Nisaea sediminum: one gene and its partners. The protein of the gene in region 3 interacts with the protein of the main gene of each other region in a pairwise test. Links are inferred from orthologs where the notes say so. Each region holds a gene or a part of one and is shown on either strand. Other genes may lie near its edges.

Region 1 (3,967 bases), on a different replicon or contig from region 3:
GGGAAAAGTACCGCGGCGGCGATGTTCCGCCGGCTCGGTCTGCCCGTGCACGATGCCGACGCTTCCGTCCACAGGCTGTTCCGCGCCGGCGGAGCGGCCGTGGCTCCGATCGCGCGGCGCTTTCCGGAGGCGGTGGAGAAGGGTGCGGTGAACCGGGAGATCCTCGGAAAGCTGGTCTTCGGCGATGCGGTCGCCTTGAGGGATCTGGAAGCGATCGTCCACCCGCTCGTACGGCGTGAGCGCGATCGTTTCCTTGCGCTTCAGCGCCGGGCGCGGCGCCGGGCCGCGGTGCTGGATATCCCGCTTCTCTTCGAGACAGGCGGCGAGAGGGTCTGCGATTTCGTCTACGTCGTCTCGGCGCCCGCCTTCCTGCAGCGGCAGCGCGTTCTCGCCCGGTCCGGCATGACAGAATCCCGGCTCTCTTCTATCCTGAAGAAACAGATGCCCGACCGGGAGAAGCGGCACCGGGCGGACTATGTTCTGCCCACCGGGCTCGGCCGGGCGGCGACTATGCGAATGATCAAGAAGACACTGAACCGACTGGGAGTGCGCCATGCGTGAACTTGTGCTCGACACGGAAACCACCGGCATCGATCCGAAGCAGGGCCATCGGGTGATCGAGATCGGGGCGATCGAGCTGGTGAACCATGTGCCGACCGGCGGGAAGTATCACGTCTATATCAACCCGGAGCGCGAGGTGGAGCAGGGTGCGTTCGAGGTCCACGGCCTTTCCACCGAGTTTCTCGCCGATTTCCCGAACTTCGCCGGCATCGTCGACGACTTCCTCGAATTCGTGGGCGACGCGACCTTCGTGATCCACAACGCCAAGTTCGACATGGCGTTCCTGAATGCCGAGCTGACCCGCCTCGGCCATCCTCCCATGCCGATGGAGCGGGCGATCGATACATTGGCGATGGCGCGGCGGAAATTTCCCGGGGCGCAGGCCAGTCTCGACGCGCTCTGCCGCCGTTTCGAGATCAACAACTCGCATCGCGACCTGCACGGCGCCCTGGTCGATGCCGACCTGCTGGCGTCTGTCTATCTGGAGCTGATCGGGGGACGGCAGCCGGGTCTCGAGCTTGCTCGAGAGGACAAGGGCGACGTGGCGGCGATGCCGGAGATCCGGACCTCGGTCGCACGGCCGCCGCGTCCCCATGCGCCGAGCGACGAGGAACTGGCGGCGCATGCCATGCTGCTGGAGAAACTCAAGGATCCGATCTGGAACCGGTCCGACGCGGCCGAGTGATCAGGCGTTGCCTTCGGTCTCGATCGCGCCGACATCGACGCCGCCGTTCTGGGCACGCTGCAATTCGTTCTTCTGGAACACGCCGAGAAAATCGATCGGCTGGATGTGCAGCGGCGGATAGCCGCCGTCGGTCGTGATCTGACCGACGATCTGGCGGGCGAACGGGAACAGCAGCCGGGCGCATTCGACCATCAGAACGTATTCCAGCTGGTCGGGACGCACGCTCTCAAACTGGAACAGGCCGGCATAGTTGAGCTCGAGGATGAAGACCTTCTCGCCCTCATGGACGCCGCTGACATTGAGGAGGAGCTGGACTTCGTAGACTTGCTCCGCCATGCGCTCAGCGCGGACGTCGACGCCGATCTCGATATCGGGACGGATGTCGGCGCGCAGGCTCAGGGGTGCCTTCGGGTTCTCGAAGGAGAGATCCTTGATGTACTGCGCCTTCACCGTCATCGAGAAGGTGTTGATGGCGTTGTTCGCCCCGTCGGTCGCTGTGTCGGTCATCGGTCGTTATCTCTGCCGGAGGAAATCGAAGGCGCGTGGGTATCACGGATCCGGCGTGTGAACAACCTCCCCGGCGCCGTCCCGCTGGACCTTGACCACGGTTCCGTTGGTGACCGGGAGACCGGTCATCCGTTTGATGAAACCCCAGTGACTGACGCAAAGCACCCGGTCCCAGTCCTCCCGGTCACGGTTGCCGTCGAGGAAGGCGTCGACCCGGGCGAAGACCTCATGCTCCTGCTCGAGATGCTTCGTCCACCACTGCTCGTCGATATGATCGAACGACAGATGCGGCCAGTCGCGCTGCAGGACCGAACGGGTGCGGCCGATATCGCAGACGAAATGATTGTGCTCGCGGATTAGCGGGTCGATGCGGATCTCCAGGCGGAGGGTGTCGGCGAGGATATGCGCGGTCTCGAGCGCCCGTCGGTAGGGGCTGGAGACGATGTGATCGATCTCGCGCCCGGCGAGCGCCTGGGCCGAGTGACGGATCTGCGCCTTGCCGAGATCCGTCAGCGCCGGATCCTCGATCCCCGGATCTATCCCGGTGGCGCCATAATGAACGTTGAATTCGGATTGCCCGTGGCGGACGAAGAGCATGGTGTCGGTCTTTCGAGAGCGCGGCGTCGATGGCCGGTCAGCGCGGCGGCAGCGTGCGGTCGCCGTCGTCCTTCCGGTCGGAGGAGTCGTCCTCCCTGTCTTCCGTCAGGTCCTCGTACTCGCCGTCGATGACCGTCCGATCCGGGGAAGAACCGGAAGCTTTACCCGAGCCGGTCCGCACGATCCAGACATTGGAGTCCGCCGAACGTGCCAGGCCGCGGAACAGAAAACCGATCAGCACGATCCGCAGCGGCGGAATGAAGAGCAGAAAGCCTGCCACGTCGGTCACGAAACCCGGGAGGAACAGCAGTACGGCCGCCAGCAGCAGGCCGACCCCGTCGATGATTTCGGCGAGAGGGGACTGTTCCTGGCGCAGGGTTTCCTGCGCGCGCTGCAGAACCGCGGTTCCCTGGGTGCGGAACAGGAGTGCGCCGAGCGCGGCCGTCAGCAGCGTCAGGCCTACGGTCGCCCAGCCGCCGATGATCCCGCCGACCTCCGCGAAAACGAAAATCTCGAGGGCCGGGATGCCGAGCAGAACGATAAGGAAGATGAGGACCATAGTTGTTCTTTCAAAAGTGACAGCCTATCTATGCTGTAGTACGGTCGCCGGACGGTCGGAAGCGGCAAGTCTGCTGCGAAAGCGGCAATGATAAGCTGTAAGGGCCGACGGTATTTTTCTCCAAGGGCGGATAAGGGTCCCAGGACCCGCAGTTAAGGGCGATATGGGCGACGGCATCGCGTTCTTCGATATAATTCTTTTCGCGCTGCTTGCAGGGTTTCTGTTTTTCAGGCTCCGCAACGTGCTCGGCAAACGGACCGGACATGAAGAGCGTCATACCGATCCGTTCTCTCCGGCGCCGGAGCGGTCTGCCAAATCCGACAATGTCATCCAGCTGCCGGACCGCGAACGGGACGAGCGCAGCGCCGCGCAGGACGATGCCGAGCTTTCGGACCTGATGCGCGTCAAGATGGCCGATCCGGCTTTTGACGAGATCGAGTTCCTCAAGGGTGCTCGCACGGCGTTCGAATGGATCGTCGAAGCCTTTGCCAAGGGCGATCTCGACGGCCTGCGGCCGCTCCTCGGAGACGATCTGATGGGGGCTTTCGCAGGGGCGGTCGAGGCGCGCGAGCAAGCCGGAGAAACCCAGGAAACCACCATTTCCTCCTTCCGCTCCGCGCTCATCAACGACGTGAAGCTGACCGGATCGATTGCGCGCGTGACAGTCGAGTTCATTACCGATCAGGTCAAGGTAACGCGGGGCACAGACGGTTCCGTGGTCGACGGGGATCCGGACAGGATCGAGACGGTGACGGATCTCTGGACCTTCGAGCGCGATATCAGTGCGCGCGATCCGAATTGGCATCTCGTCGCTACCCGCGTGCCCGAAGAGTAAAGTCTCTTTGATTTTCTGGAATTGACGGGAGGGCATCTTGCCCCGGCGTTATCTGTGTCTGCTGGTGTTTCTTGGTCTGGCGGCTTGCGCCCCGGAACCGGAACCCGAGCGCGTGACGCAGGAAACGGCGCGTTACGAGAAAACCTCCCTTTCCTCCCTGCCGGGCTGGTCCGACGACCGTTTGAGCGACGCACTTCCCGCATTGAAGCGGTCCTGCGGAAAG
Region 2 (3,958 bases), on a different replicon or contig from region 3:
CGGCTGCGCGCGGGCGCGTTCAGCTTCGCCAAGACGTCCTTCAGCGGATCGGTCTTGTCCTCTTTCTTCTTCTCTTCCTCTTTCGGCTTGGCCGCGACCGTCGGCTCGGTCTTCTCGAGCGTCTTCAGCAGACGCGAGAAATCCTGCTTCTTGTCGTCCTTCTTCGGCTTCTCCGCCGTGTCCTTCGGATCCGGCACGGGAGCGCGCGGCTTCGGGCGCGGCTTGGGCGCCGGCTGCGGCGCCTGGGCGACCTTCTCCGGTTCCGGCTCCTTTGCAGGTGCAGGCTTCGGAACCGGCGCCGGTTCCGGCTCGGGGGCCTCGGCGACGGGTTTCGGTGCTGGCTCGGGCGCCGGGGCGGGCGGGGGCGGAGGCGGCGGAGCTTCGGCCTGAGGCGGCGGAGGCGGAGCTTCCTTCGGCTCGGGCTTCGGCGTTTCGGGCTCCGGCTCCTTGGGCTTTTCAGGCTCGGCCGTCACGGTCGGGGTATTCGTCACCTCGGTGATCGGTACCATATCGACGATCACCAGCTGCTCCGGAAGGATGTCGTCGTTCCGGAGCTGGGGCAGGCCGAACCAGGCGATGGCAAAGACCGCCGCGTGCAGGCCGACAGATATGGTGAGCCCCGTGCGCATGGTGTCAGCGCGTTCCCTTCATCGTGTCCGGAATCTCGGCAAGCAGGGCGACCTTGGTGAAGCCGGCGGCACTGATCAGCCCCATCACTTCCATCACCGTGCCGTACTGGATCGCCTTGTCGCCGCGCACGAAGATACGCACGTCGGGTCGCTGTCCGGTGACCGCGTTCAGCCGCGGCACCAGGTTTTCGCGCGGCACCTCGGTTTCCTGCAGGAAGATCACGCCCTCCGCATTGACGGAGACCACCAGCGGCTCGACCTCGTCGGTGAGCTGGGCCGCTTCGGTCTTCGGCAGATCCACCGGCACGCCGACGGTGAGCAGCGGCGCCGTCACCATGAAGACGATGAGCAGCACGAGCATCACGTCGACCAGCGGGGTCACGTTGATCTCACTGAGCGGGCGGTAGCGGTTCCGCCCCTTTCCGCGCCCGTTTCCGATCATGGAAGCGGCCATGGCTCAGCCCCCCTCGTCGAGCTGGCGCGAGAGGATCGAGGCGAACTCGGCCGAGAAGCTTTCCAGACGGCCTGCGAAACGGCCGAGGTCGGTCGAGATCTTGTTGTAGGCGATGACCGCCGGGATGGCGGCGATCAGACCGAGCGCGGTGGCGAAGAGCGCCTCGGCGATCCCCGGCGCGACGACCGCGAGCGAGGTGTTCTTGGTCGCGGCGATGGACTGGAAGCTGTTCATGATCCCCCAGACCGTGCCGAACAGGCCGACGAAGGGCGCGACCGAGCCGACCGAGGCAAGGAAGGTCATGTGCTTTTCCAGCCGGTCCATCTCCCGGCCGATCGAAAGCTGCATCACCTGCTCGATGCGCTGGCGCAGGCTCGCCCGGATCTCCGAACCCTTGGAGGTCAGCCCCTTGGCGGCCGAGCGGCGCCATTCCCGCATCGCGGCGGAGAACACAGCCGTCATCGGATCGCCGGGCTGCCCGCCGATCCGGTCATAAAGGTCCTCAAGCGAGCCGCCGGACCAGAAGCTTTCCTCGAAATCCTCGGCCGCCTTGGAGAGACGGCGCAGCTTCAGCGTCTTGTCGACGATGATGGCCCAGCTCCAGACCGAGGCCAGGATCAGGATGACCATCACGGTCTTCACGATCCAGTCCGCGGCCAGGAAGAGGCCCCAGATGCTCATGTCGGTGGCGGCCGTACCCCCAAGCGCTACGGTGTCGACGACTGTCTGTTCCATCTAGATGCTAATCCCCGGATTTCTGAACGTCCGCCTTCGGCGGTTCCTGGTTCGTCCCAGCCATGATCGGACGGTCCAGTTTTTCCCGGACCGATTTCGGGACCCTGACAGGCCGGCCCTTGGCGTCGATGCACGCGATCGTGCTTGCGACCCGAACCAGATGGCCGTCAGTTCCCGTTTTTCTGATTTCCTGTTCCACCTCGAAGGAGGCGCCTTTCGTCTCCGCGATCCGCGTCGCGATCTCGAGCGCATCGTCCAGACGGGCCGGCAGGCGGAAATCGATGACACTGCGCCGAACCACGAAAAAAACGCCTTCAGCATCGGAAAGTTCCGACTGGGAAATACCGAGATCTCGGAGATATTCCGTCCGACCGCGCTCGGCAAAGCGCAGGTAGTTGGCGTGATAGACGACGCCGCCGGCATCCGTGTCCTCGTAATAGACCCGGGCGCGGAGCACATGGGCGCCATCCGCCGTGAACGAGGTCACCGCAGGCATCGACTTGCGCTCAGACATCGCACCCCTCGGGATCGTCCTCGAGCAGGGTCATCTGCGCGACTTCGGCCGGCGTGCGATTCGGCGCGGCAAGACCGAGATAGCGGTAGGCGGCCTCGGACAGCACCCGGCCGCGCGGTGTCCGCTGCAACAGGCCCTGCTGGAGCAGATAGGGTTCGATCACTTCCTCAATCACGTCGCGCTGTTCGGAAAGCGCGGCGGCCAGTGTTTCCGCCCCGACCGGTCCACCGCCGTAATTCTCGGCGATGCAGCGCAGATATTTCCGGTCCATCGCATCCAGTCCGCGCTCGTCGATATCGAGCCGGTTGAGCGCGCCGTCGGCCGCCTTCTGGCCAATCTCCTCGACCCCGGCGACTGCCGCAAAGTCGCGCACCCGGCGCAGCAGGCGCCCGGCGACGCGCGGCGTGCCGCGGGACCGGTTTGCGATCTCGGTGGCACCGTCCGGCAGCAGGTTCATGCCGAGCAGGGACGCACCGCGCATGACGATGCTCTGCAGCTCCTCCGGGGTGTAGAATTGCAGCCGCAACGGAATGCCGAAGCGTTCGCGGAGCGGCGTCGTGATCAGGCCGGAGCGCGTGGTCGCCGCCACCAGCGTAAAGGGTGGCAGATCGATGCGGATCGAACGCGCGGCCGGCCCCTCGCCGATTATGAGGTCGAGCTGAAAGTCCTCCATGGCGGGATAGAGCACTTCCTCTACGGCAGGATTAAGGCGATGTATCTCGTCGATGAAGAGCACGTCGCGGGCCTGCAGATTGGTCAGAAGCGCTGCGAGATCGCCCGCCTTTGCGATCACCGGACCCGAAGTCGCACGGAAGTTCACCCCGAGCTCGCGGGCGACGATCTGCGCCAGCGTTGTCTTGCCGAGACCGGGCGGGCCGAAGAACAGCGTGTGATCCATCGCTTCTTCGCGGGCTTTGGCAGCCTCGATGAAAACCTTGAGGTTTTCCCGGCTCTGCTTCTGGCCGACGAAATCGTCGAGCGTGACCGGCCGGAGCGCCCGTTCCGGGGTATCCTCGACGGAGCGCTCCCCATCGACCAGGCGGCCGCCCTCCTCGTCTTCCCAGGCACTCACGAGGCGAGCTCCTTCAGACCGCCGGTGATGAGCTGGTCAAGCCCGGCATCCGCGCCGGCGGACTTTGCCGCGGCGTGGACCGCGCCATAGGCCACGCTGCGGTCATAGCCGAGATTGACGAGGGCCGAGATCGCGTCCGCCACCGCAGCGGACTCCTTCGACGTCGCCTTGCCCTTTCCGGCGGCTGCCGGCGCGGCGGCGTCCGCTCCGAGGGAGACGTTCACCGCCTTGTCCTTCAGTTCGTTGACGATGCGCCCGGCCAGCTTCGGCCCGACCCCGTCGGCGCGGGTCAGCATCTTGGCGTCGCCGGCCGCGACGGCCCGGATGATCTCGTCCGGCGAGAGCGCGGAGAGGATCGAGAGGGCCGCCTTGGCGCCGACACCCTGAACCGTCTGCAGCATCCGGAAGCAATCCTGCTCCGCCTTGTCGGCGAAGCCGTAGAGATGGATATGGTCTTCGCGGACATGGGTCTCGACATGGACCGAGACCTCGCCGCCGCGGTCGCCGAGGCGTCCGAGGGTCCGGCTGGAGGCGAAGATCAGATAGCCGACGCC
Region 3 (4,234 bases):
AGCGAAAAATCGTCTTCGACCGTCCATAGCCACGGCGCATGGCAACGCCGAAGGAGGGGCTCATGATCTTGGATTTCAGGCCAGAACGGCGTGCAGGATCTACTGACCGGGTGGACTCGGTCTTGCGGGGATTGAGAACCTACTGGGAGTTCTCGCGTACCGACGCATCGCTGCCGCTATCGGAAAATCTGTTTCTGTCGGATCTGGTCGACGAGATGCCGCACGTGGTTCTCGCCTATCAGGACAGGCAACGCTTCCAGGTTGAATTTGCGGGTGAGGCTGCGGCCGATCTGCTCGGCGGCAACCCGATCGGCGCGACGACCGCTCCGAAAGGCGGTCTCCCGCCGGCAGTGGCCCGTTGCATCCGGCGGTCGGCGGAGGATCGCGAGCCAGTGCTTTCGACAGCGGCAGGAATACGCATCATCTGCCTGCCGTTCGGCGGAGCGGACGGTGACGTCGAACTTGTCTTGGCCGGCCTGGCCGAAGTGACTGTTCTGGAAAACCGCGGAACGGTCGTCTCTCTGATGCGCTGACACCGGGGCGTCCCGGACGTCAGCCCCGGTTCAGATCTTGCCGTGGCACTGTTTGTATTTCTTGCCGGACCCGCACGGGCAGGCCGCGTTGCGCGGCACCTTGCCCCAGGTTGCGGGGTCGTTCGGATCGATCGCGGCGGCGCCTTGACGGCTGCGGACCATGGTTTCGCCGTCGGCAGCCTCGCCATCGCCCTGCAGCGCCGGATCCTCGCGGCCCTCATGCATTTCGCGCGCAGCCCGTTCGGCGGCCATCCGCGCTTCCATCTCCTCGGGTGAAGCCTGTACGCGAATCTCGAGATGCGAGAGCACGCCGGTCACGGTCTGCCGCAGGCCGGTCAGCATGCCGTCGAACAGGTTGAAGGCCTCGCGCTTGTATTCGTTCAGCGGATCCTTCTGCGCATAGGCGCGCAGGTTGATGCCCTGGCGCAGATGGTCGAGCGAGAGCAGATGCTCCTTCCACTGCTGGTCGAGGATCTGCAGCAGCAGGCTCTTTTCCGCCATGCGCATGACTTCGGGGCCGTAATTCGCGGCCTTCTGCGCCATGGCGTTGTCCGAGGCCTTGGTGATGCGTTCGAGGATCTCCTGATCCGCGATGCCTTCCTCGTCCGCCCAGTCCTTGACCGGCAGGTCGAGGGCGAGCAGGCGGAGGCATTCCTCGTGCAGGGCCGGAATGTCCCATTGCTCGGAATAGGCGCCTTCCGGAATGCAGCGCGCGACCACGTCCTCGATCACCTCGTGACGCATGTCGGCGACCGTGGCCGCGACTTCCGGCGCGCGCATGATGTCCTTGCGCTGCTCGAAGATCACCTTGCGCTGGTCGTTCATGACGTCGTCATACTTGAGCAGCTGCTTGCGGATCTCGAAGTTTCGCGCCTCGACCTTTTGCTGCGCCTTTTCCAGCGCCTTGTTGATCCAGCTGTGGACGATCGCCTCGCCCTTCTCCAGGCCGAGCTTCTGCAGCATGCCGTCCATGCGCTCGGACCCGAAGATGCGCATCAGGTCGTCTTCCAGCGAGAGGAAGAACTTGGATGCGCCCGGATCGCCCTGACGGCCGGAACGGCCGCGCAGCTGGTTGTCGATCCGCCGGCTCTCGTGCCGCTCGGTGCCGATCACGTAGAGACCGCCGGCATCGAGCACCTGCTTCCTCGATGCCTCGACCTCGCCGCGGATGGTCTCGGCCTTCGCCGGATCCGGCTCCGGGCCGAGTTCCAGCATGATCCGCATGTCGGCATTGCCGCCGAGCTGGATGTCGGTGCCGCGGCCGGCCATGTTCGTGGCGACCGTGACGGCGCCGGGCTGACCCGCTTGGGCGATGATGGTGGCTTCCTGCTCGTGGAAGCGCGCGTTCAGCACCTGGTGCGGGATCTTGCGCTTCTTCATCAGCTCGGCGAGCAGCTCGGACTTCTCGATCGAGACCGTGCCGACCAGCACCGGCTGGCCCTTGCCCCGGCATTCCTCGATCGTGTCGATGATCGCGTCCCATTTCTCTTCCGCGGTCCGGTAGACCTCGTCGTCGTGGTCCTTCCGCGCGACATCGACGTTGGTCGGGATCTCGACGACCTCGAGCTTGTAGATCTCCGCGAATTCGGTCGCCTCGGTCATCGCCGTGCCGGTCATGCCGGCAAGCTTCGGATAGAGGCGGAAATAGTTCTGGAAGGTGATCGAGGCCAGGGTCTGGTTCTCGTTCTGGATCGTGACGCCTTCCTTGGCCTCGAGCGCCTGATGCAGGCCCTCGGAATAGCGCCGTCCTTCCATTGCGCGGCCGGTGAACTCGTCGATGATGACGACCTTGTCGTCCTTGACGATGTAATCCGTGTCCTTGGCGAAAAGGTGGTGCGCACGCAGCGCCTGGTTTGCGTGATGCACCAGCGAGACGTTGGCGATGTCGTAGAGACCGCCTTCCTGCAGCATCCCGGCGTCGCGCAGAAGCTCCTCTATGTGCTCCTGGCCCGCCTCGGTGAAGGCGACGGTCCGCTGCTTCTCGTCCTTTTCGTAATCTTCCGGAACCAGTCCGGGTATCACGGCATTCATCGCCGTGTAGGTCGCGGAACTGTCCTCGGCCGGGCCTGAGATGATCAGCGGAGTCCGCGCCTCGTCGATCAGGATCGAGTCCACCTCGTCGACGATGGCGAAATTGAAGTCGCGCTGGACCATGTCCTCCAGGCGGAACTTCATATTGTCGCGCAGATAATCGAAGCCGAACTCGTTGTTGGTCCCGTAGGTGACGTCGCAGGCATAGGCCGCCTTGCGCTCGGCATCCGTCAGCCCGTGCACGATGCAGCCGGTCGTAAGGCCAAGGAAATCGTAGACCTGTCCCATCCAGGCGGCGTCGCGCCGGGCGAGGTAGTCGTTCACGGTGACGACATGGACGCCCTTGCCTTCGATCGCGTTCAGATAGACGGCGAGCGTGGCGACGAGGGTCTTGCCTTCGCCAGTCTTCATCTCGGAGATGCGGCCCTGGTGCAGGACCATGCCGCCGAGCAGCTGGACATCGAAATGGCGCTGCCCGAGCGCGCGCTTCGCCGCTTCGCGGACGGTTGCGAAGGCCTCGGGCAGGATGTCGTCGAGGGTCGCGCCGGCCTTCAGCCGTTCCCGGAACGCGTCGGTCCTGGCCGCGAGCGCCGCGTCGTCGAGTGCAGCGATTTCCGGCTCGAGGGCGTTGATCTCGTCAACGGTCTTCTGCAGGCGTTTGAGTGTCCGCTCGTTTTCCGAGCCGAAGATGGCCTTGGCGAGTGCGCCGAACATGCCGACCTCTGATATGGAAACAGGTGTCCGGCCATAGACCGGGTGGCTGACAGATAGGGGGTCGCGCAATTCCTGTCAACGCGGCCCGGCGTGCCTGCGGCACTTCAACCGTCCAGATCTCCACAACTTGAACCGCGTTCGCAGCCGGTAAGGGCGGCAAACACGTTACCGGTCGCGTAGCTTGACGGGAATAATCTAATAGTGTGACTAGCATTCGATGGTGTCTGTTCGATACGGAGAGAAGCGAATGCCCATTCCTCAGTTTAAAGAGGACGGACTCGTCAAGTTCGACGACCCTTTCTTCGTTCGTCAGTTCAGCGATGTCTTCCCGGGCGATTTCTATACCCGGCTCAGCGACGAATTCCCTGTCCCCAACGAACATTGGGGAGAGCAAGGCGGGCTCGATCGCAAGATTGCGGCGAGCTCGTCGGATGAAGGTTTTTTCGCCGTCGCCAAGAAGTCCAAGGCCTGGTCGGAGTTTGTAAAAGGCACGCTGAATCGAGAATTCGCGCGTTGCGTGGGCCGGCTCGTGTATCCCGGACTGAAGCGGTACAGGGATGCTTCGAAAATCCCGCCGCGATTGCCGCGTGATTTCTCCGAGCGGCTTTCCGAAGAAAGTAGGTTCCTGGACCTCATCGACGAAAGAATGACGTTGGGACTGCAGTTCGCACGTCTCGCCAATGGTCAGTTCAATTCACCCCACACAGATACGGTGAGTAAGATTGCCACCATACTCTTCTATTTTCCTCAGGAGGGTTGGCGGAAGGAATATGGGGGCGGCACGTATTTCTTTCGGTTTCGCGATGGACGGAAACCCGACTGGTTCGACCCGAACATGAACCGAGTGCCCCGGGAGGTGCTTGACCGGTTCTGGCAGGATACCGAACCGTTCTTCGTCTCGAGCTACGCACCGAATACAGCATGCATGTTCTGTAAATCGGTGGACTCGTTCCATG

What was found.
Region 1: the proteins of secA (region 3) and secB interact in binary tests that used the Escherichia coli proteins (3 or more experiments, as listed by UniProt). The link is inferred for Nisaea sediminum from one-to-one orthologs.
Region 2: the proteins of secA (region 3) and ybgC interact in binary tests that used the Escherichia coli proteins (3 or more experiments, as listed by UniProt). The link is inferred for Nisaea sediminum from one-to-one orthologs.

The regions. Positions count from the first base shown.
Region 1 is NZ_JACZCQ010000006.1:635,601-639,567, reverse strand. The notes cover bases 1-2,965. They hold secB (protein-export chaperone SecB), read right to left. Parts: upstream 1,754-2,965; coding sequence 1,247-1,753; downstream 1-1,246. Other genes in these bases: IG122_RS15050 (FxsA family protein), read right to left, coding at 2,388-2,909; IG122_RS15055 (histidine phosphatase family protein), read right to left, coding at 1,796-2,350; dnaQ (DNA polymerase III subunit epsilon), read left to right, coding at 554-1,246; coaE (dephospho-CoA kinase), read left to right, coding at 1-561. Outside these bases: IG122_RS15045 (Tim44/TimA family putative adaptor protein), read left to right, coding at 3,073-3,744; mltA (murein transglycosylase A), read left to right, coding at 3,782-3,967. UniProt on the Escherichia coli protein: One of the proteins required for the normal export of some preproteins out of the cell cytoplasm. It is a molecular chaperone that binds to a subset of precursor proteins, maintaining them in a translocation-competent state.
Region 2 is NZ_JACZCQ010000013.1:53,476-57,433, forward strand. The notes cover bases 580-3,535. They hold ybgC (tol-pal system-associated acyl-CoA thioesterase), read right to left. Parts: upstream 2,333-3,535; coding sequence 1,826-2,332; downstream 580-1,825. Other genes in these bases: IG122_RS21320 (energy transducer TonB), read right to left, coding at 580-629; tolR (protein TolR), read right to left, coding at 634-1,083; tolQ (protein TolQ), read right to left, coding at 1,087-1,818; ruvB (Holliday junction branch migration DNA helicase RuvB), read right to left, coding at 2,325-3,371; ruvA (Holliday junction branch migration protein RuvA), read right to left, coding at 3,401-3,535. In the rest of the region: more of IG122_RS21320, read right to left, coding at 1-579; more of ruvA, read right to left, coding at 3,536-3,958.
Region 3 is NZ_JACZCQ010000005.1:88,119-92,352, reverse strand. The notes cover bases 364-3,595. They hold secA (preprotein translocase subunit SecA), read right to left. Parts: upstream 3,279-3,595; coding sequence 564-3,278; downstream 364-563. Other genes in these bases: IG122_RS10955 (2OG-Fe(II) oxygenase family protein), read left to right, coding at 3,526-3,595; IG122_RS10965 (hypothetical protein), read left to right, coding at 364-533. Also shown: more of IG122_RS10965, read left to right, coding at 39-363; more of IG122_RS10955, read left to right, coding at 3,596-4,234. UniProt on the Escherichia coli protein: Required for protein export, interacts with the SecYEG preprotein conducting channel.